Regions from separate parts of the Arthrobacter sp. CAN_A6 genome, predicted to be linked through region 2. Evidence: riboswitches for the same ligand, from Rfam matches in the RefSeq annotation. Region 2 holds a riboswitch; each other region holds the start of a gene.
What was found. Region 2 has a riboswitch for S-adenosylmethionine ahead of IWX75_RS07680 (flavin reductase family protein). Riboswitches for the same ligand answer to the same signal wherever they lie in the genome.
Positions count from the first base shown of each region.

Region 1: it holds a riboswitch for S-adenosylmethionine, as region 2 does, so the genes downstream of both, IWX75_RS08965 (bifunctional o-acetylhomoserine/o-acetylserine sulfhydrylase) here and IWX75_RS07680 (flavin reductase family protein) in region 2, are expected to answer to the same signal.
Region 3: it holds a riboswitch for S-adenosylmethionine, as region 2 does, so the genes downstream of both, IWX75_RS06830 (LLM class flavin-dependent oxidoreductase) here and IWX75_RS07680 (flavin reductase family protein) in region 2, are expected to answer to the same signal.

Region 1 covers NZ_JADOUV010000004.1:133,768-139,776, reverse strand. The annotation lists gene metX (homoserine O-acetyltransferase MetX) at 5-1,144, opposite strand; gene IWX75_RS08965 (bifunctional o-acetylhomoserine/o-acetylserine sulfhydrylase) at 1,153-2,469, opposite strand; SAM riboswitch class IV at 2,531-2,646, opposite strand; gene IWX75_RS08960 (VOC family protein) at 2,766-3,407, shown strand; gene IWX75_RS08955 (DUF1540 domain-containing protein) at 3,495-3,782, opposite strand; gene IWX75_RS08950 (CPBP family intramembrane glutamic endopeptidase) at 3,898-4,716, opposite strand; gene IWX75_RS08945 (amidohydrolase family protein) at 4,721-5,983, opposite strand; gene IWX75_RS08940 (formimidoylglutamate deiminase) at 5,983-6,009, opposite strand, start outside.
Region 2 covers NZ_JADOUV010000003.1:306,392-316,470, forward strand. The annotation lists gene IWX75_RS07660 (dipeptide ABC transporter ATP-binding protein) at 1-1,056, opposite strand, end outside; gene IWX75_RS07665 (ABC transporter permease) at 1,053-1,964, opposite strand; gene IWX75_RS07670 (ABC transporter permease) at 1,961-2,941, opposite strand; gene IWX75_RS07675 (ABC transporter substrate-binding protein) at 2,938-4,596, opposite strand; SAM riboswitch class IV at 4,765-4,895, opposite strand; SAM riboswitch class IV at 5,041-5,160, shown strand; gene IWX75_RS07680 (flavin reductase family protein) at 5,222-5,728, shown strand; gene IWX75_RS07685 (hemerythrin domain-containing protein) at 5,795-6,502, shown strand; gene IWX75_RS07690 (DUF6098 family protein) at 6,564-7,016, opposite strand; gene IWX75_RS07695 (hypothetical protein) at 7,172-7,327, shown strand; gene IWX75_RS07700 (hypothetical protein) at 7,334-7,771, opposite strand; gene IWX75_RS07705 (carbohydrate ABC transporter permease) at 7,840-8,745, opposite strand; gene IWX75_RS07710 (carbohydrate ABC transporter permease) at 8,754-9,314, opposite strand; gene IWX75_RS07715 (carbohydrate ABC transporter permease) at 9,311-9,709, opposite strand; gene IWX75_RS07720 (ABC transporter substrate-binding protein) at 9,709-10,079, opposite strand, start outside.
Region 3 covers NZ_JADOUV010000003.1:119,829-125,837, reverse strand. The annotation lists gene IWX75_RS06835 (SDR family oxidoreductase) at 1-225, opposite strand, end outside; gene IWX75_RS06830 (LLM class flavin-dependent oxidoreductase) at 478-1,869, opposite strand; SAM riboswitch class IV at 1,907-2,020, opposite strand; gene IWX75_RS06825 (hypothetical protein) at 2,168-2,722, opposite strand; gene IWX75_RS06820 (LLM class flavin-dependent oxidoreductase) at 3,220-4,323, opposite strand; gene IWX75_RS06815 (glycerophosphodiester phosphodiesterase family protein) at 4,653-5,873, opposite strand.

The DNA.
Region 1 (6,009 bases), on a different contig from region 2:
GGTCCTAATCGCTGAAGAACGCCTCCGTCAGCTCCCGGTCGAGTTGATGGATCTGTGTCAGGAATGCATCGTGCCCGATCGGGGACCGGATCGTGTGCACCGGTACGTGTCCCGGAAGTGACTCCGCCAGGACTGCCGACTGCCCGGGGAAATACAGGCGGTCGGTGTCCACCGCTGCGATGAAGAACCGTGCAGTGGCTCCGCTCAGCGCCTGTGCAAGGCTTCCACGGTCCCGCGCGGCATCGTGGCTCATGAGCGCCTCGGTGAGTATCACGTAGCTGTTGGCGTCGAAGCGGTGGACCAGTTTCTCCGCCTGGTGGTCGAGGTAGCTTTCCACCTGGTAGCGTCCGCGCTCCGCGGGGAGCACGCCGCCGAACGGCTGCTCCACGTCCTGGGCGGCCCTCCCGAAACGGTCACCGAGCTCCGCCTCGGACCGGTAGGTAATGTGGGCGATCCGTCGCGCGAGGCCCAGTCCGGCAACAGGAGGGTCCGTCCCGTAGTAGTCGCCTCCCGCGTACGCCGGATCGAGGCGGATCGCCTGGAGCTGCGCCTGGGCGAACGCGATCTGCTCGGCCGAGCTTGCGGCGGTGCAGGCGATGACCGCACACCGTTCCACCCGCTCCGGGTACATCAGTGCCCATTCCAGGGCGCGCGCCCCGCCCATCGATCCTCCCAGGACCGAATGCCAGCGCCGGATCCCCAGGCGGTCCATCAGCAGCGCCTCGGTGCGGACCGAATCCCGGATGGTGACGAACGGGAACCTCGACCCCCACGGCGATCCCTGGGGGTCGAGGCTCGCCGGTCCGGTCGAGCCGTAGCAACCGCCGATCATGTTGATGGACACGACGAAGTACCTGTCCGTGTCCACCGTGCGGCCGGGGCCGACCAGTGAATCCCACCACCCGTCCTCCTCGGACGCCCCTCGGGCGACATGGGAACTGCCGGTCAGTGCATGATGCACCAGCACCGCATTCGTCGCATCCCCGTTGAGGGTGCCCCAGGTCTCGAAGGCCAGCTGCACGTCGGGGAGTTCACCACCGGCGTCAAGCACCACCGGGCCCAGCAACGCAGTTCGAAGCAAGCCGTCGCTCCCCGAAACTGTTCGGGGCAGGCGGGACGACGGCGCAGGAAAATAGGTGGTCACCGGTTTGCCTACGCCCCCTTCGCCGCTCGGAAGCTTGCATCCAGGTCGGCGAGGATGTCCTGGAGGTTCTCGAGTCCCACCGACAGCCGCACGAGCCCGGGACGCACCCCGGCCGTCAGTTGCGCTTCCGCGCCCAGCTGGCTGTGGGTGGTCGACGCCGGGTGGATCACGAGCGAACGGACATCACCCACGTTCGCCACATGGGAGTGGAGCTCGAGACCGTCGACGAACCGTTTGCCGGCCTCGATCCCCCCTTCGATGTCGAACGACACGATGGCACCGGTGCCGCGCGGTCCGTAGGTGCGGCCACGTTCGTACCAGGGGCTCGAGGGCAGCCCCGCATAGGCGACTGATTCGACGTCGTCGTGCTGTTCAAGCCATTCAGCCACGGCCCGGGCGTTCTCGACGTGCCGCTCCATCCGCAGGCTGAGGGTCTCGATGCCCTGGGCGATCAGGAAGGCATTGAAAGGTGACACCGAGGAACCGAGGTCCCGCAACAGCTGGACTCGTGCCTTGAGGATGTAGGCGAGGTTTGCGCCGAGAGCGCTGCCGACTCCGAGGTCCCTGGCGTAGACCAGTCCGTGGTAGCTCTCGTCAGGAGTGTTGAAGCCGGGAAACTTCTCCGGATCCTTGGCGAAGTCGAACTTTCCGGAATCGACGATCACTCCCGCGATGGCGTTACCGTGGCCGCCGAGGTACTTGGTGGCGGAATGGACCACGATGTCGGCGCCCCACTCGATGGGCCGGATGAGGTAGGGCGTGGACAGCGTGTTGTCGACGATCAGTGGGATGCCGTGCTCGTGCGCCACGGCGCTGATGCCTTCGATGTCGAGGACGTCCTGGCGGGGATTCGAGACCACCTCACCGAAGAACAGTTTGGTGTTGGGGCGAACCGCCGCACGCCACTGCTCGAGGTTGTCCGGGTCCTCCACGAAGGTGCAGTCGATGCCGAACTTCTTCAGCGTGTGCCGGAAGAGGTTGAACGTGCCGCCGTAAAGGCTGGGACTCGCGACGATGTGGTCCCCCACCTCCGCGACGTTCAGCACCGCGAACGTCTCGGCTGCCTGTCCCGATGCCAGCAGCAGGGCGCCGGCACCGCCCTCGAGGCTCGCGATGCGGACCTCGACGGCTTCCTGCGTCGGATTGCCGATCCGCGTATAGATCGGGGCAAGCTCGGTCAGCGCGAAACGGTCGGCAGCGCTCTGCGCGCTGGGAAAGACGAATGAGGACGTCTGGTAGATCGGCAGCGCACGCGCCCCCGTGGCGGAGTCGGGTGTCTGCCCGGCGTGGATCTGCCGTGTTTCGAATGACCAATCGTTGGACATGGTGTCCCCTCTCGATGGGGGCCCATTCGCCGTCGCCGGGGAAGACCGGCCAGGGCTTGTCGGCCCGCGCTTGCGCAGCACCCGTGCGGGCTCCGCCTGGTCTTCACCCGGGGCACCCCACCGCGGTTGGAGGGTTGCCGGCCAGCGAGCCGGGGCTTTCCGCTGGCACTCATGACCTGCAGTCAATGAAAGCCCAAACCGGCGGTGCAGGCAACTCCGGAAGGCCCGAGATGACGCCCCGTGAAGTAAGGGCGGCCTAAGTCGAGACGCCCATCACAAAGTGCCAAAATGTAGCCATGCGCCTGGATCACGTCTCTTACGCCTGCGAACCCGATGGACTGGCTGCCACCGCCGAGCGGATTGCAACCGCCCTCGGCATGGAACCCGTGAAGGGCGGTGTGCACCCCCGCTTCGGCACACGGAACATGATTTTTCCCCTGGTCAACGGGCAGTACCTGGAAGTTGTCGAGGTGCTCTCGCACCCAGCGTCCGACAAGGCACCCTTCGGGCAGGCCGTGCGCGCGCGCTCCGAGGCCGGTGGAGGCTGGATGGGCTGGTGCGTCGCAGTCGAGAACCTCGAACCCTTCGAGGAGCGCCTCGGCCGCAGTGCGGTTCCGGGCAACCGGAAATTCCCGGATGGCCAGGAACTCTCGTGGCAGCAGATCGGCATCAAGGGTCTGATCGCCGATCCGCAGGTCCCCTACCTCCTGCGATGGGATGACGGGCTCGAAGCCCTGCATCCGTCACAGGCCCGCCCCGCCACGGTGAAACTCGACTGCCTCACGATCGCCGGTTCCTCGGAGCGCGTCACCGAATGGCTCGGCACGCAGGTCGAGGAAACGCTCGACGGCGTCGACGTCCACTGGGTGGCGCCCAACGGAACCCCAGGAATCATGTCGGTGACGTTCGAGACCGCGAACGGCCGCGTGGAGATCTAACGCTACCGACGCTCAAAATTTCGGGCAGGGAGCAGGAGCCGGACTGGAACCAGTGCGGCTCCTGCTCTCTTCGGCCGAAATGCCGACCTAGGCGTGTGTATAGGTGAGGCAGTCAGCGTCCTCGGCACCGGGGCCGACCTTGACGGCGGACGCCGTGCACATGAGGTCGTGGTTGTAGTTGCACTCCGCCCGCTGGCAAGCTCCCACCTGTGCGAGCATCTTCGGCAGGCCACCACTGACCGAGGTGTCGATGAACGTGGCGCACGACGCGTGGTCGGTGCTCCCGGAGACGGTGATGGCGATCGCCGTACAGCCGTCATGGTTGAACGAACAATTCCCGACGCTGCATTCTGAGACGTTCGTGATGACTGTCATTGTTCCTCCTTGGCGGCCTGTGGATGAGCCGCGACTCCTTCAAATTAGCACCGAACTTCGCGGTAATTTAGTCACATTTTCGTGGCCCAAAGGAGTCGGGAGAACCCTGCCGCTCTCAGCCGCCGATGCCGATCGCCGGACCGATCAGCGCAAACCCCACGAAGCCGGTGATGTCGATTGCTGCGTGGGCAATGACGAGTGGCATCACCCTGCGCCGTTTCGCGTAGACGTAGCCGAACAACAGCCCCATCAGGACGTTACCGATGAACGGTCCGAAACCCTGGTACAGGTGATAGCTTCCCCGGATCAGTGCGCTGGTGACGATGATGACCGGCACCGACCACCGGAGCTCGCCGAACCGCTCGAACAGGTACCCCACCACGATGACCTCCTCGAGCACTGCATGGCGGAGGGCCGAAAGGATCAGGACGGGCACGGTCCACCAGTACGCGTCGAGGGCAGCCGGGACGATCGCTGTCGTCAGCCCCAGCGCACGGCCGCCGGCATAGACGCCCAGCGTGCCGACCCCGATGACGGCGGCCAGCCCCAGGCCCAGCCCGAAATCGGTGCCGGGTTTCGCGAAGGTGAAACCGAGACGGCGGAACGCCGAGACGCCGGGCCCGCTCAGCAGGAACAACACGAGCGCCACCGGCACGAGCGCGAAGAAGATACTGAGCAGCTGATACGTGAGGTCGAAATACTGGCGGTCGTTGAGGACGGGGTTGAGGGTGGTGGTCTGACCGGACAGCGGGCCCCGGGTCAGTTTCTCCAGCAGGTTCACCGCCGCGTACACCCCGGACTGGCCGAGCGACAGGCCGAGCACGACGAGGATCTCGGCCTTGATACGCCGCGCCGGCTGCGGAGATCCGCTCTCCTCCACAGTGCCGGGGGCGTTGCTGGGGGTGTCTCGGGGGGCGGGGAGCGGCGCAGGCATGCGGCTATCCTTCCAGTGGTTCCTGCGGATTCCCAACGGCCCCCCGGCGCACCGCCTGCCGGTCGACCCGGCGTCCGGCCTTCCAGACCGCTCCGGAGAGCGGCATGCCCGGCCGGTAGGCCAGATGCGTGGCCGACGGCGCGTCGAGGAGCTGGACGTCCGCGCGGTGTCCGACGGCGACCGAACCGACCGCGCGGGCGCCGTCGAGGTCCTGTCCGGACTCCCGGCGGAGGGCCAGCGCTCCCCCGTAGGTGGCTGCCCGCACCGCCTCGTGAACACTGAGCCCCATCTGGAGGACGGCGGTGGTGATGCAGAACGCCATGGAACTGGTGAAGGACGAGCCCGGATTGCAGTTGCTGGCGAGCGCCACCGGCACCCCGGCGTCGAGCAGTGCCCGTGCCGGGGCGAGCGGCTGGCGGGTCGAGAGGTCGCATGCCGGCAGGCAGGTGGCGACGGTTCCCCGGCGGGTTCCGGATGTCGCTTCCCAGGCAGCCCAGGACCCGGCGAGCGCGTCGATGTCCGCGGGGACCAGGTGGTTCACGTGGTCCACGCTTGCCGCTCCGAACTCCACGGCGAGCGCTACGCCTTCCCCGGAGCCGAGCTGGTTCCCATGGACCCTCAGGCCCAGGCCCGCATTGCGGCAGGCGGCGAGCACCGCGCGGCTCTGCTCCGGAGTGAAGGCGCCCCGCTCGCAGAACACGTCGGCCCACCGGACGTAGGGTCGGACGGCGTCGAGCATGGGCCCGCAGACGAGCGCGGTGTAGGCGTCCGGGTCGATGCCGTGCGGGACGAGGTGTGCTCCGAGGAAGGTCACCTCGTCCACGACGGATGCGGCGATCCGGGCGCTGCGGGCCTCGTGCTCCACGTCGAGGCCGTACCCGGTCTTCGTCTCCAGGTACGTTGTTCCACCCGCGTGCGCCTCCGCAACCCGTCCGAGCAGCAACCGGGTGAGCTCGTAGTCGGTGGCCTCCCGGGTGGCGCCGGCGGTGACCGCGATCCCGCCCGCGGTGTAATCGGCTCCCGCCATCCGCGCTTCGAACTCAGCGGTGCGGTCGCCCGCGAAGACCAGGTGGGTATGGCTGTCCACCCATCCCGGCAGGGCCGCCCGACCGCCGGCGTCGTACAGGAGATCCGCGGCCGGTGCCTTCCCTGCCTGCCCCACCCAGCTGATGCGCTCGCCCTCGAGAACGACGGCGGCGGAGCGCAGGACGCGGTGTTCGGCGTCCTGGGTCATCAGTTCGCCGATGTTGGTGATGAGCAGTGACATCAGTGACGCTCCGCGGGGGGATACCG
Region 2 (10,079 bases):
CCGATCCACGACCGTGCGGTTCACGCGGTCCGGACCGGGAAAGGTCTTGGTGATGTCCTTCACCGACAGGATGGTGCTGTGCCGATTACCGCCCACCTGCCCGGCGGCGCGGGGTGTGGACCGGCTGCCGGCGGATGGAACGGACTGGCTGCCGGCGGATGGAACGGACTGGTTGCCGGCTGGAGGGGCGGGTCGAGGAACGGCCACGGGTGCATCGGGGCGCCCCTGCACGACGACCCGGTTCCCGCCGAGCCGCGACCCGCGTGAGGTGGCCGAAGGAATCGAAGCCAGGAGCTCGAGGGTGTAGGGGTGCTGGGGATCCTGCAGCACCTGCTGGGTGGGGCCCTGTTCGACGATCTCGCCGTCCCGCATCACCGCGATCCGGTCCGCGAGGCCCGCCACGACGGACAGGTCGTGGCTCACCACGAGCATGCCCATGGAGCCGGTCTTCAGCCGATTCAGCAGGCGCATCACCTGCGCAGCCACCGTGGCGTCAAGCGCCGTCGTCGGTTCGTCCGCGATGAGGAATCCCGGGCCCGCGGCGATTGCCGAGGCGATCAGCGCCCGCTGCCGGAGGCCGCCGGACAACTGATGCGAGTACTGCAGGGCCCTCAGCCCCGGTTCCGGCACACCCACCTCTGTGAGCAGTTCGAGGACGCGCGCCTGCCGGGCGGCCTTTCCGAGGTCGGTGTGGAGTTTCAGCGCTTCGCCCACCTCGTCGCCGATCCGGCGCAGTGAGTCCAGTGAGGACAGGGCGTCCTGAAGGACGAAGCCGATGTGCCGGCCGCGCACCGACTTCCACTCGCGCTCGCCCCAGCCACGGGTGTCCTCCCCGCGGAAGGAGACGGCTTCGGCGCTGAGGTGCGACTGCGGCCCGGTCAACCCGACGAGCGTGCGTGCCGTCACTGATTTCCCCGAGCCCGACTCGCCGACCAGGGCGAGGCATTCGCCGGCATGGACGGCGAGGGAAACGTCCCGGAGGACGGTGCGCGGGGCGCGTCGCGGACCGAAGGAAACGCTGAGGTTCTTCACCTCGACGATGGGTGTGCTGGTCATGAGGTTGTCCTTCCTTCGGAACGGCGGCGCAGTTCACGCCCGACGACGGTGATCGCAAGGACGGTCCCGACGAGGAACGCGGCCGGCAGCGTGATGAGCCATGGCGCGTTGGAGATGAAGTTCCGTCCGATGGAGAGCATGGCTCCCCATTCCGGTGCGGGTGGGGGAGTGCCGAGGCCCAGGAAACTGAGCGAGGCACCCGCGCCGATGGCGGACCCCACCCCGATCGTGGCCAGGACGAGCACCGGTTTCACGACATTGGGCAGCACGTGGTGCAGCAGGACATGCCAGCGAGGGAAACCCAGCACGCCCGCCGCCTCCACGTAGGCCGCCCGCCGCACCAGGTGCGCCTGGGTCCGGGTGATGCGCGCGTAATAGGCGATGCTGCCCGCGCCGATCGCCAGGATGGCGTTCTCGGTACCCCCGCCGATGATGCCGATGACCACCAGCGCGAGGATGATCTCCGGCACCGCGAGGGTGACGTCGAGGAAGCGCATCACCGAAGCCTCGACGAAGGGTTTGCTCAGGCCCGCGAAGAGTCCGAGGAGCGTCCCGCCGACAAGCCCGATCGCCGTGGCGCCGACTCCGATATACAGGGAGGTCCGGGCTCCATGAACGATCCTGCTGTAGACATCGGCCCCGGACTCGTCGGTCCCGAACCAGTGCGCGGCGCTTGGCGGGCGGAAGCTCTCGGCAGGGTTCACGGAATATGGATCGGTGGAAGCCAGGACGTTCGGGGCCGCGACGGCGAGGGCGAGCCAGGCAAGAAATCCGACGGCGAGGATGAGGCCGGGCCGGAAGCGCCGCCGTCTCCGGGAAGAGCGTACCCGGTTCCGGGTGGCGGCAGCCGGAATCTCCGGGGGGATCTGGACTACCGGGACCGTGCCCGGTCGAAGGTCGATGCTCATGCGGTTACCACCCTTGGATCGATGAGCGTGTAGAGGAGGTCGACTGCGAGGTTGACCACCACGTACACGGCTGCTGACAGCAGGACGACGCCGATGATCACCGGCAGGTCCTTTTCATACACGGAGGCGAGCGCAAGACTTCCGACACCCTGCCTGCTGAAGAGGGTCTCCACGATCACCGAACCGCCGAGGAGGGCGGCGATGAGGAACCCGGACATGGTCAGGACGGGGATCACGGCGTGCCGGAGCGCGTGGAGCACGCGGACCTGGGCGTCGCGCATTCCACGCGCCCTGGCGGTGAGGACGAAGGCCTGCTCCAGCACGTCGTCGAGCTCGTTGCGGAGTACCTGGGAGAGCGGGCCGAACACCGCGAGTGCGAGCGTCAGTGCGGGCAGCACGAGCGACGCCGGCCCCTGGTTGCCGCCGATCGGGAACCAGTGCAGGCTGAACGAGAACACCATCAGCAGGGCGAAGCCGATCACGAAAGTGGGGGTCGCTGCGCACACCACCTCCACACCGGATACCAGCGAGCGGATCCACGGGCGCCGCTGCGCGGACGCAAGGGCGACGGCGAACGTGAGCGGCAGCGCGAGAAGCGCGGCTGCACCGGCGAGCTGCGCCGTCGAACCGATCTGTTGCCCGATGGCCTCGGTGACGGGGATGCGCAGCCGGTAGGACTGGCCGAGGTCGCCCTGCAGCAACCCGCCCAGGTAGTGGAGGTACTGGATGGCCAGGGGCTCGTCGAGCAGGTAGTCCTGCCGCACGCGGTCGATCGCCTCCGGGGTGGGTCGGGCATCGGGTCCGCCCAGGATCAGGAGCGCCGTGTCTCCCGGGATGAGGTACACCGCCAGGAAGGTGAGGGTTGCGGCTCCCCACAGCACGCCGACTCCCACGACGAGGCGGAGCGCGATGCGGCGGGCCACCGCACCGGGCCGGCGGACCTTTCCGATGCTCTCCGGGGCCAGGGTTCCCGTCACTGCGCAAGCCAGGCGTAGGTGAGGACGGGAACGGGGTGGGACGTGTCCGTCGCTACGCCCTGCACCGAGTTCGAGTAGGCGAACTGGCTCGGATTCTCGTAGAGGGGCAGCCCCGGCACCAGATCGGTGAGCCGGTGCTGTGCCTGCGAGTAGGCCTCCGCTGCGTCAGGGCCATCGGCCGCGCCGCGAGCCCGCAGCAGGATCTCATCCAGTTCCGGGTCGTTCACGTAGGAGGAATTCTGGCCGATGCGCTCGCCGGTGATCTCCGAGGAGTGGTACCGGATGAACAGGACGTCCGTGGTGTTGGTGTGCCACACCCCCGCCAGGGCGTCGTAGTCTCCGGCGTACCTCAGTTCCGTGAGCTGTGCCTGGGGAAGCTGGATGATCTCCAGCTCGATCCCTACCTTCCGGACCTCACCCTGCAGCTGGACGAGGAGGGGACTGGGAGCCGAGGCTTCCACTGTGGGAACTTCGACGGTCAGCCGCTCGCCGTCCTTCGTGCGGAAGCCCTCGGCATCGCGGGAGTCCCAGCCGGCGTCGTCGAGCAGTTGGTCTGCGCGCTCGGGATCGTGGGTCAGTGTGCCTTCCACCGAGGGGTCGTAGTACTTGCTCTCCTTCGAAAGGTACGAGTCGATAGGGGTGTAGGTGCCGAAGCCGAGGCTTTCCGTGACCGCCCCGGTGTCCACGGCGGCGGCGAAGGCTTCCCGGACGGCCGGGTCGCTGAAGGGCTCCCGGTTCAGGTTGAAGCCGAGCACGTACGGACTGCCGGTGCGCGGCAGGTTCTCGTAGGTGAACGCCGGGTCCGCCTGCACCGCGGCCGCGTTCTGCGGCGCGAGGTTCTCCGTCAGCCCGTACTGGCCTGACACGAGGGACTGGTAGCGGATCACGGGCTCTGCGACCACGGTGACCTCGACGCCGTCCAGATGGGCCTCGCCGGTCCCGCCGAGCCAGTCGGGAGCCCAGCCGTATCCCTCCCGCTTGGCGTAGCTGATGCTCTGTCCCGGCTGGTAGGCCTCGAGGACGTAGGGCCCGGATCCCACCGGGTTCTGGCACAGGGTTTCCGGTGACTCGGTGATGGCCTTGCCCGAGTTCATGCCCAGCCAGGACTGCGCGAGCGTGTAGAGGAAGGGGGTGTAGGCGTACTCGAGGTGCGCTTCGAAGGTGTAGTCGTCGATCACCGTTCCATCGACGTAGGGCGCGATGTAGGCAGCGGCCAGCGGCGACTTCGTGGCAGGATCCCGCATGTGCTCGAGGTTTTGCTGGAACACGGTCGCGTTCCACGGCGACCCGTCGCTGAACGTCACGTCCTTTTTGAGGTGGAACGTGTACGTCCTGCCGTCCTCGGAGATGTCCCAGGACTCGGCGAGATAGGGGGCGATCTCGCCGTCGTCGTCGAGCGTGACCACGTTGTCGTAGATCAGCCGGCCCAGGAACTGCTGCTGCGTGGCCGAGATGCCGTGGCCGTCGAGGCAGCCGGGCTCGGCGGAGATCGAGACATTGAGGACCCCGCCGTCCACGGGCGTGGCGTCAGCGGGCACGGTCTGCGTCCCGGCAGGGGAAGCGCAGGACGCGAGCAGACCGGCGACGACGGCGAGGGTTGCGCCGCGGGTCAGGGTGCGACGAACCCGGAAGCGGGCATGAAAAGGCAGGGACATGGGGTTCCTTCTGTGCGCTGTACGAGGAAGCGGGCATGGGTCATCGCGGCAGGGACTGCGCAATGGGAGATGGTGGCGACGGCGGCCGGCCGGGCCGGTGCCGCAGGCGGGGTGGCGTCAGGCGGTGAGAAGTGGACAGCTGTGGGAACGCATCATGCGTCATCCTTCCGGTTGCTCTTGACCGCACCGGACGCCGCAACAGATGCGGTGGGCGCAGCCCGCTTCGTCATCCGAACCACCCGGAAAGCATGGGGTTGGTGCGCGGCCAAGTCGGAGCTTGACGGCCGCATCTCTTGAAGCTGACCCCACTGTATGCGGGATTTTTCCGCTGTCCAGTCGGGTCAGGTCACAGACGGTCATAAAGGGCAGGCAGCAGCTTTCTTACGTTCTGTGTCGTGCCCGGCGTTGACGGCGGGCTCCGGGTGCCCCTAGCGTGGGAGGCGCAATCAAGAGTTCCAGCCACAGGCCCTGGCCGGCTGGACAGCAACCCTCTCGTCGTAGCGGGGTGCTCCAGGTGATGATTCGGCCGCTGGGCAGTTTTCGCCCGAGCGGCAAGTACGGCGTTTCCCCCGCTGCCTTCTGTTTCTCGGTGTGCGGGACGACGCCTTTTTCGAAGGATGTGGGCATGGCGTTGGATGTCAATTTGGAGCCGGCGGTTCTCCGGCAGGCTTTCGGGCGGTTTCCCTCAGGGATCGCCGCGCTCTGTGCCCGGGTGGATGGAGTTCCCGAGGGCATTGTTGCTTCCTCGTTCACCGTGGGGGTGTCGCTCGATCCGCCACTGGTGATGTTCGCCATCCAGAACACCTCGCGCACCTGGCCGGAGCTGCGAAAGCAACCCCGTATCGGTGTTTCGGTCCTGGCCTCCGGGCAGAAGGATGCCTGCCTGCAGATCGCGTCGAAGTCAGCCGACCGGTTCGCAGCACTCGACATCGAAGACACACCCGCCGGCGCCGTTCTGCTCTCCGACGCCGTGCTGTGGCTGGACTGCTCGGTCGAGGCCGAATATCCCGCCGGGGACCACCAGGTGGTGCTCCTCCGGGTGCACGGCCTGCAGTTCGAGGACAAGGACTCTGCGCCGCTCGTGTTCCACGCCTCCGAATTCCACCGGCTGCCGGAGCCGTCGCTGGTATAGCGGGAAATGTTTCGAATCGGGGCCTCCCGGGTACTGATACCGGAAACACTCTCCGAAAGGACGCCCATGTACCAGTCAGTCGCCAAGCAGACCGTCGCCGAACTGGGTGGCCCCACGAGCGTCCTGGTCCGGCAGAAGAACGACCACGTCAAGCTCAACGCCTTGCTGAAGGAACTGGAGGGATCGAGCGGAGCCGAGCAGGGCGATGTGCTGCGGCGCATCTACCGGCTGGTGTTCCCCCACGCCTTCGCCGAGGAGGCGGTGCTCTGGGCCGTGGTGCGGCGGGTCCTGCCCGACGGCGAACAACTCACCCTTAAGGTGGAGCAGGAGCACCAGGAGGTCAATGAACTGGTGACGCGGCTCGAAACCCTCGAGGAGGGGGACCCGGAGCGGGAACGCGTGCTCGACCGGCTGGTCGAGGTGCTGGGGGAGGACGTGGCGCGGCGGCCGCCAGGCAACGCCGTCGCGGCGGTTCCGCTGTCCCTCATCGACCGCATCCGCGACGCGGTCGACACCGCAATACTGCAGAGGCCGAAAGCCGTTCCACCGGTTCTTCACCGCACGAGCACCCTGCTGGCTCGGGTCGCCCATTCGATCGAGCACCTCCCGCTCCTGACACACGGAGAGGACCCGAGCACGAGCAGGGGAGGCCGACGGTCCGACGGGAGCAGACGACGCCGGCCTCCCCTCGCGGGCGTTGTCGTTGTCGCGGCCGAAGGAGTTGTGGCGGGAGAGCTGGTGTTCCGCGCGCTCACCCGCCGGGCTCGCCGCTGAACGCTCGATCCCGGCTCGGGCCTGGCGGTTCGGTTCCTAGCCGGTGCTCGCCGCATCCGGTTCAGTCCTGCGACGGCCGTTCGCCGGCATCGAAGTGTTCCTCGTAGACCCGCTTGGCTTCCTGCAGCACCTCCGGATCGAGCCGGCCGAGCGGGCGGACGTCGACGAGCAGCGGCTCGCAGTCCGGGCCCCGGCCCACGCACGCCCCGGTGAGTACCCATGCATAGCGGTCCTCGTCCTCCGCAAGGTGCTCGTACTGGCAGATCTGGCGTGCAAGCCAGTCCTTGAGCGGCCGGGTCCACCACGACTCCGGTGTGAGGGGGTTGACGGACAATCCCGGCAGCGTCAGCCCACTCTCGGCGTCGAGACTGCTGGAATCCCTGTCGGCTTCGAAGCCCTTGGAGTACCGCAGGTAGAGGTAGTCGACGGACGGCACGAGATCCGCGAGTTCAGCCAGGCTGGAGAGGGTGAGCTCCCCGGATTCTGCTTTGCGCGGTGCGGTGGCGGATTCCATGTGGCCAAGCCTAGGAAGGGTCGTCCCCGGGCTCAACAGCAGGGATCGGTGAACCGGCTCTTTACTGCTGCTGTGCGACGTGAGATATTCCTGTTCCTCCATCGGTGAGCAAGGTCTAATTGAGGGAAGACGTGCGTTCAACGAGGAGGTAAACCATGGAAGCATCCTGCCCGTCCTGCGGAAAGCCGCTGCAGGAGTTGGATGAAAGCCAGTGGCCCGCCGAGGGGCCCGTTCCCGAAGGGACCCTTGGCGTCTTCCAGTGCGAGGGGAACCACCGGGTGATAGTCGCCGAACCGCAGATCCAGGCGTAGGCGCACTCAGACTTCGGGGAGTTCCCGGATCGCCAGGTTCGGGTGCAGCAGCCGGTAGCCCTCGGCGTCGAGGGAATCGCGGTTGTACTCGTCGGGGAGCAGCACCACCGTGGCCCTGCTGTCACGGATGATCACGCCGGGCTCACCCGAAGTGATCGGGCCGCACTCGAGTGCCACCCCGATGCCCTCCTCCACCAGGAGGCACGCAGTACGCCCGTCGGAATCCGTGGGTGCCGCCACGAAATATTCGATGCCGTCGCGGTCGGCAAGGAAGCGGGTGGAGGAGAGGTCGATCCCCTCGAGATCCCGTTGGATGGTGACGATGTCCTGATCCGCCTGTGCCTGTTCGAAGACTTCCAGGACCGGTGCATCGCCGCACGCGGTCAGCAGCGGCAGGGCCAGCAGGATTCCCGCGGCTGCGCGGAAAAGCCGAAAATGTTCCATGGGTCTCCCATCCTATTCGGTGGGCACTGCGGTTCCGTGAAGGCTGCGCCGCTGCCCTCCTGAGGACTTCAGCGGATACCACTGCGGGCGAGGCCCTGAACGAAGTACTTCTGGAACATCAGGAACATCAGCACGATGGGCAGGATCGAAATCAGGGCAAGGGCCATGATGGCCCCGTAGTCCGCCCCGTACTGGCCCCGCAGGAAGATCAGCCCGATCGGCAGGGTGAAAAGCTCGCTGTCCTTCAGCGCGATCAGCGGCCAGGCGAAATCGTTCCACTGGTACATCACCGTCAGCAGCACCAGCACCGCGATCAGGGGTTTGCAGAGCGGAAGGACGATCTGGAGAAAGATCCGGACGTTGCCGGCGCCGTCCATCTTTGCAGCTTCCATGAGTTCATCCGGTATCGCGATGATGAACTGGCGGGCCAGGAAGATTCCGAAGGCCGACGCCGCCGACGGCAGGATCACGGCCCAGAACGTCCCATAGATCCCCAGTTCCGTGACCAGCCGGAACTGCGCCACCATCAGCACCTGGACGGGAATCATCATGGTACTCAGGACCAGCAGGAAGATGACGCCCTTGCCGCGGAAGGTGAGCTTCGCGAAGGCATACCCGGCCAGCAGGTTCACCGTGACGGTGAGGAGGGTAACGATCGACGTGATGGCCACGGAGTTACCGAACCAGAGAGCGGTGGGGAAGCTCGTGAAGATGCGCCGGAAGTTGTCGAGGGTCCAGGACGAGGGCCACAGGTTCAGTTCCCGGCTGAAGACATCGACGTTCGGTGAGAACGCGAGCGTGATCATCCAGTACAGCGGGAACATCATCACCAGTCCGACGACGACGGCGGTTCCCAGTCGTGCCGCGTTCGCGGCACGTGCCGCGGGTGAGACGTGTCGGACGCGCTGGACGACGGGGCCGGCGGCGTCGTCGTTGCGAGCCTGGGTGCCGTGCGCGTTGAGGGACTGTGCCATGGGAGTTCCTATCCTGCCGTGTCCCGCGAGCGGTTGCCGTACCACTGCACGGCCGTGAAGATCAGGGTCAGCAGGAAAATCACGATGCCGATCGCTGCTGCGTAGCTCTGGTCCCGTGTGACGAAACCGTTCTCATAGGCGTAGGTCACAAGGACCGACGTCGATCGCCCGGGACCACCGCCGGTCATGACGAAGATGGTGTCGAAGACCTGGAACGAGTAGATGACGTCCATGATGAGCAGGAAGAACGTCGACGGGCCGACGAGGGGAACGGTGATGTGGCGGAACTGCTGCCACGAGTTCGCTCCCTCGAGGCGGGCGGCCTCGTAGAGCTCCGGCGAGATACCCTGCAACCCCGCGAGGTAGATCACCATGTTGAAGCCGACCCGGATCCACAGCGTCACCAGGATGATCGAGGCGAAGGCAGCGGTGCCGTTCGATTGCCAGGGAACAGTGCCTGCACCGCCCGCACCGAGCAGTTTGTTGATGATGCCCGTCGCCTCATCGAACAGGAGTACGCCGATCAGGGCGGTCGCCACCCCCGAGATCACCATGGGGAGGTAGATCAAAGTACGGAAAGCCTGCGCCCTGGAAGTACCGAGTTCATGAGCACCGCCAGGCCGAGCCCGAGGGCAAGGCTCAGCGGCACGGTGATGAGGGTGAACACTCCCGTATTGGCCGTGGACTGCCAGAACGTGGGGTCGGCGATCAGCCGCCGGTAGTTGTCAAGGCCCACCCATCCGCTCGCCCCGAAGCCGCTGGACTCCTGGAAGCTGATGAGGAAGGCCCAGCCCAGCGGGATGAAGAGGAACAGTCCGAGGAGAACAAGGTTGGGGGTGAGGAAGCCGTAGGCCGCGCTGGTGGAGCGGAACCGTTTCCCGGTCCGTCCGGCCCCTGGGTCATAGGTCGCTGCCGGTGTCGGGGGTGCGGCGGATCCCTCGCGCTCGGAGGTGCCCGCGGACATCAGCCGGTGGCCTCGGCCACCGCTGTTGCTATGTTCGCAAGCGTCTCGTCCACCGACTGGTTCTGGGTGAAGGCGGCTTCGAGCTGGTCACGCAGTTTGGGGTTGATCTCCGCCATCGCCGGGTTTGTCAGTTGCTGGACGTCCTCGGGCTGGAGTGTGGTGGCCTGGTCCACGAAGATACCGGCGATATCGGGGCGTGTCTGGTAGTCGAGTTCGGTGCCTACCAGCGACTGCAGGGTGGGCAGTTCCATGGCGCGTGCGCAGAAGTCGGACATCTGGTCCGGCTGCACCATGAACTTGAGGAACTCGGCTGCGAGTTCCGGGTTCCTCGCGTTCTTGGTGGCGACGAGCGCGTTCCCGCCGAGGTCGC
Region 3 (6,009 bases), 190 kb from region 2:
GGCTGACCAGACCACGGCATCGTGCCCACGGAACACGTCGGCCATCTCACTCACCGACAACGTCGACACGTCGGCGACCACCGGCGTCGCGCCTGCTGTCCCGACCTCGGACGAGTGGTCCGGATTCCGGAAGATCGAGCTGACCTGGTGGCCCTGGCCGGTGAGGATCTTCGTGAGGTGCAGGGCCACTTTTCCGTGGCCTCCGATAATCGCAACGCGCGACATGTGAACTCCATTCGTTGGCGTGATTCGTTGGCGTGTTGTTTCCGACGCAATCGCCCCGTGGAGAGCGACGCCACGGGTTCCGCGCCTGGCGAAGCCCTATTCCCGCCTTCCGGCAGGACTTCCAGGCAGCATTTTGGCAGCACTTCCAGCAGAAACGGTTGCTGGTCGCCGGGAATTGGGCAGTTCCGGCTGACCGCGTACTCCACCACCCACCAGAAATGGACGACCTACGCCTGACGAACCGCGCGGGCTTCAGCGGCGGGCGTGCTGGAGGCGGAAGCTGCTGCCACGGTGCTCGTCCGGGAGCCGGTCGCCCTTCCCGAACAGCTTGTTCCGCAGGGTGCCCTCCACGTACTCGGTGGGGTAGGCGCCGCGCTTCTGGAGTTCGGGCACCACGTACGTGATGACGTCCTCGAACGAGCCGGGCGTGACCGCATAGGCAAGGTTGAACCCGTCGACGTCGGTTTCTTCCACCCACGACTGCAGCTCATCGGCGATCTGCGCGCCTGAACCGACCACGCGCGGGCCGAGCCCGCCGATCCCCGCCCACTCGGCGATGTCGCGCACCGTCCAGGGAGCGCCGTCGTCGTTCACTTTCTGGAAATTCGCGACGGCGGAGTGGATGGCGTTGGACTTCACATTGCCGAGGGGTTCGTCGGGATCGTAGACGGACAGGTCGATCCCGAGCCAGCCGGACACGAGCACGAGGGCGCCCTCGTAGCTGACGTACTTCTTGTAGTCCTCGTGCTTGGCGTGGGCCTTTTCCTCGGTCTCGTCGGTGATCACCGTGAGCATGGTGTAGATGCGCACCGAGTACCGGTCGCGGCCGGCGGCCTCGGCGGCGTCGCGGATCTTCGTGACGGCGTCCTTAAGGATGGCCTTGGTGGGCGCACCCACGAACACCGCTTCGGCGTTGCCGGCCGAAAAATCGATGCCCCTCGACGACGCCCCCGCCTGGTAGATGACGGGCGTGCGCTGCGGCGACGGCTCGCTGAGGTGGATTCCCGGCACGGTGAAGTATTTGCCGTCGTGCCCGATCTCATGCACTTTCGACGGGTCGGTGAAGATGCCGTTCTCCACATCCCGGACGACGGCGTCGTCCTCCCACGACCCTTCGAGCAGCTTGTAGAGCACTTCGAGGTACTCGTCGGCGTGGTTGTAGCGCTCATCGTGCTCGAGCTGGTCCTCATTGCCCATGTTGCGGGCAGCCGAGGGCAAGTAGCCGGTGACGACATTCCAGCCCACCCGGCCGTTGGTGAGGTGATCGAGCGTCGAGAGCCGGCGCGCGAACGGATACGGATGCTCATAGGCGGTGCCGGCGGTGACGCCGAAGCCGAGGTGCTCGGTCACGAGTGCCATCGCGGACACCAGCAGGAACGGATCATTGACCGGCGTCTGGGTACCCTGGCGCAGGGTGGCTTCGTTGGAGCCGCCGAAGACGTCGTACGTGCCGAGTACGTCGGCGATGAAGAGTCCGTCGAAGAGGCCCTTCTCGAGGGTCCGCGCGAGCTCGGCCCAGTAGCGGAGGTCCTTGTACCGGTGCGACTGGTCGTCCGGGTGGCGCCACAGCCCCGGCGACTGGTGGCCCACGCAGTTCATGTCGAAGGCGTTGAAGCGGATCTGGCGTGGCGCGTTTGCGGGCATTGCACTCCTCGGATGACCGGGCACCGCCGTTGAGGAAGCGCCGTACTTGCCCGCGCGCATACCGCCGGGCCGAATCCTCACCTGGGGCACCCCACTACAGCGAGAGGGTTGCCGTCCAACGAACCAGGGTTTTGCGTTGGAACTCTTGATTCTTGGTTCCGACCCTAGACGACGCACGACGGCGGCGTCGAGGCGGCAGTGTCATACGGGGACATCTGCACAACGGCGGCGGACCCTGGGATCGTGCGCCCGAAAGGGATTCCCACCTTTCGTGCGCACGATCCGTTTCAGTCCTCGATCAGTGCGTGTCCTCCTTTGGGCAGCTGATGCTCGGATTCCACTGCGCAAAGACTCCTGCCGGGTTATGCTTCCAGACCCATGCGTGGAGGGTGTGCTTGTACGGCGCCTTCGAATCCGCCGCTTCCGAATCGAAGGTGACTCCTCCGAGGACCGGTGCCTTCTTCGCTGTGGAAAGGAACTCCACCGCAACGAGGCGATAGTACTCGTGGTTGCCGTACTTCACCGGCATGTAGACCAGTGCTTCCGGTTTCGAGGCGTCGGTCTTCTTGTCGATCAGCTTGCTCTTCGCGTAGTGCACACCCATCGCGCCCACCCCGGGCAACTCGATGCAATCGGTGACGCGCTCGTAGCCGTCCTTGATGGCCCGATCCAGCCAGTTATAACGCGCGGTGGACCGAACGATCTCATACACCACTTCCTGGCTCGACGCGTGGTCCGATGAGCCTGAATTGCCCGATGATCCCCCATGGGCGAAGGCTGCGCTCGGCGTGAGTCCCGCAGCGAAGACCGCCGTGAACACCATCGCCGTTATTTTGGTTCTTGCTTTGTTCATTTCCTGCTCCAACCCCGAATGACGAATACTCCTAGCGGGATGAAGGCGCCGCAGCCAGGACCGAGGGGTCCTGCCAGCACGTCGAGGGTTTCCGGGAATTGCCGCAGCCTGCGCTGGGCGGCCATCATTCCACGCTGTGTTTGCTACCTCTACCGTTCCTTCGCGCCCTCACTTGGAGGCGCGCTCGTCAACGGCCGGTTGACACTGCAGTCCTCACCCTCTGGGGCTGCACGGTTGGACTCGTCCAGGAGGTCGACGTGGCGATCGGAGGACGCTCCCACGTGGTGGGGGCTTCAGGGTAGGCCTCCGCCAAGAGAGAGGTCAATAGGTAGTCCGACCCTCCTGTGCAGTAGCGGCGACGCCACTGCAGGAGACGCGAACTTTGTTCCCTGCCTCGAGTACCGGGTGTGCCGGAGGGTGAAGAACCCCCGGCGACCCGCCGGTGAACCGGGTTCCACCTGCCGCACGCCCCAGCACGTCCGCGGCCGGCGGCGGCATCAGGCGCTGACAGGCTTCTCGTTGTCGAGCAGCTGCCGCGCGGCTTTGCGGTTCTCATGGGTGGGGCCGTCGGGTACATGTGCCGGACGGCGGGAATCGAGCTCACGCCGAAGCTCGGGGAGAACGAATTCTCCGAACAGGTCCAGCTGCTCAAGGACGGTCTTGAGGGGCAGACCCGCATGGTCGATGAGGAAAAGCTGCCGCTGGTAATCGCCGAAGTACTCCTGGAACGTCAGGGTCTTCTCGAGGACCTCCTGGGGACTACCGACACTCAGCGGGGTTTGCGCGGTGAAGTCCTCCATCGACGGTCCGTGTCCGTAGACCGGGGCGTTGTCGAAGTACGGCCGGAATTCGTTCACAGCGTCCTGCGAGTTCTTCCGCAGAAAGAACTGGCCACCCAGACCCACGATCGCCTGATCCGCCCTGCCGTGCCCGTAGTGCTCGTAGCGCTCGCGGTAGAGGGCAATGAGCTGCATGTAGTGCTCCTTCGGCCAGAAGATGTTGTTGGCGAAGAAACCGTCACCGAAGTAGGCCGCGATCTCGGCCACCTGCGGCGTACGGATCGAGCCATGCCAGACGAAGGGCGCCACGCCGTCGAGCGGCCGAGGGGTAGCGGTGAAGTTCTGCAGCGGCGTGCGGTGCTTGCCCTGCCAGTTGACGACGTCGTTGTCCCACAGTTGCCGGAGCAGGTTGTAGTTCTCCACTGTCAGGTCCACGCTGTCCTGCATGTTCTTGCCGAACCACGGGTAGACAGGGGCAGTGTTTCCCCGACCGAGGACGAGGTCCACGCGGCCATCGGCCAGATGCTGCAGAGTGGCGAAGTCTTCGGCGATCTTCACCGGGTCATTGGTGGTGATCAGCGTGGTGGCGGTGGAAAGGATGATCCGCTCCGTCTGCGCAGCGATGTAGCCGAGGAGGGTGGTCGGGGAGCTGGCGTAGAACGGCGGGTTGTGGTGCTCCCCCGTCGCGTAGACGTCCATGCCGATCTCCTCGACCTTTTTGGCGATGGCGACAGCCGCTCGAATGCGCTCATGCTCAGTGGGGATACGACCAGTGACCGGATCCCTGGTGATGTCGCTGACTGAGAATACGCCGATCTGCATGAGTGCCTCCATCGTTGATTACATGCTTTTGCATCTAATCCTGTAACAGCGCGCAGGCGGAAGTCATTCCCGCAGTCATGCTGCACCAGCCCATCGCCCCCGCCTGGCTCCCGGCCCGAGTGGGCGTGAGCGATGCCGTCAGCTTCGAGTACTTCGGGCGGCGGGTTCCCGCCACAGTCACGGCCGAACCGCTGGTGGACCCGGGCATGACCCGGCTCCGCGGGCAGGCTGCGCCTGTTCCGGCGGCCGGATGCACGGGCAGCTGGTTGCTGAACGGGCCCGGACGGCTTGTCTACTGCTTGGCGAAGACGTCCGGGCGGGCTTTTTCGCTAGTTGGCGAAGACGTCCTGCAGCTTGTCCTGGGGGGCCCAGAGTGCCACGGCGTCGCCGCCGTTGTTCAGTACGGAGGCGGTAAGCCCGTTGTAGTAGGACCCAGCCGTATTGGTGCCCGGCCCGGTGTGGACGCGCAGCTCAGCACCGGGAGCAAGGACGTACCCGTTGCCCACGATGAGCACGTTGTTCGCTGCGTCCCGGACGAGGTAACCGCTGACGTCGATGCTGCGGTTACTGGTATTGCGCAGCAGCACGTACTCGCCGTTCTCCGGCTGGACATCGTCGCCGGCAGGGTTGTTCACCGAGTCCGCAATCTCCACTCCACTACCGGGGAAAACCGGCGTGCCCTGGAGGAGACGGGCATTCTGGATCGGGAAGTCGGTGGTGATGGCGTCGACTCCCAGGGCGAGTGAAGCCTGCACGGCCTCGGGGGAATTGACCGTGTAGACGCCCAGCACCAGTCCGGCAGCCTTCACATCGGCAACGTTCTGCGCGCTCAGCACGCGGTAGTTGGTTCCCACCGAGTCGGCGAATTCCGTCCAGGATTCAAGCACTGCGGGACCGGGAACCACACCGGACAATTGCTGCAGCTCGATCTCGGGAGCCACCTGGGCGAACTTCCGGTTGGAGGCCTCATCGAAACCCAGCACCTGGAGCTTGTGCCCGGCAACCAACTGCTGCCACTTCGGATTCGTCCGCAGTTCATCGGCGACGAGCTGTTCGACGCCCGGAGAGTTGACCGGCGATTTGATCTCGATGTAGACACCGGTGTTGGCCGTGGCGACCTTGGCGGCGTCGTCCAGATGGGGGATGCGCTCGCCCTCGTACCGCTCGTCGAAGTAGGAGCCGGCATCCAGTTGCTGCAACTCGTTCCAGGTGAACGAGGTGATCGGGTTGTTCGCACGCTCCGGGAAGACCTCCTCCACGTTGGTGGTGCGCGCCGGGGTGTCGTCATGGAACAGGAACGGCACGCCGTCGGCGCTGAGCTGTACGTCGATCTCGAAGAAGTCGGCGCCCGACGTGCGGCCGTCCTCGAAGGCCGCCACCGTGTTCTCGGGCGCTGTGCCTGCGGCTCCGCGGTGACCGATGAGTATCGGGGCGCTGTCCTGTGCTCGGGCTTCAGGCTGCGCGACAGCCGCAGGGGCCGCCATCAGCGACAGTCCCACTGCGGTGGTGACGGACATTCCGGTCAGGGTTCGAAGTGTACGAGATGCCATAGAAAGGTTCCCTTCGTTGGAGAGGATCGATGTTTCCCCCGCAACACACGGTTCCCCGCCCCGACATCCCGAAGGACAACTGCGGGTGAACGAGGGATGAAACAGCAGGAGCCGCAGCCCCGCAAGCCTGCCAATC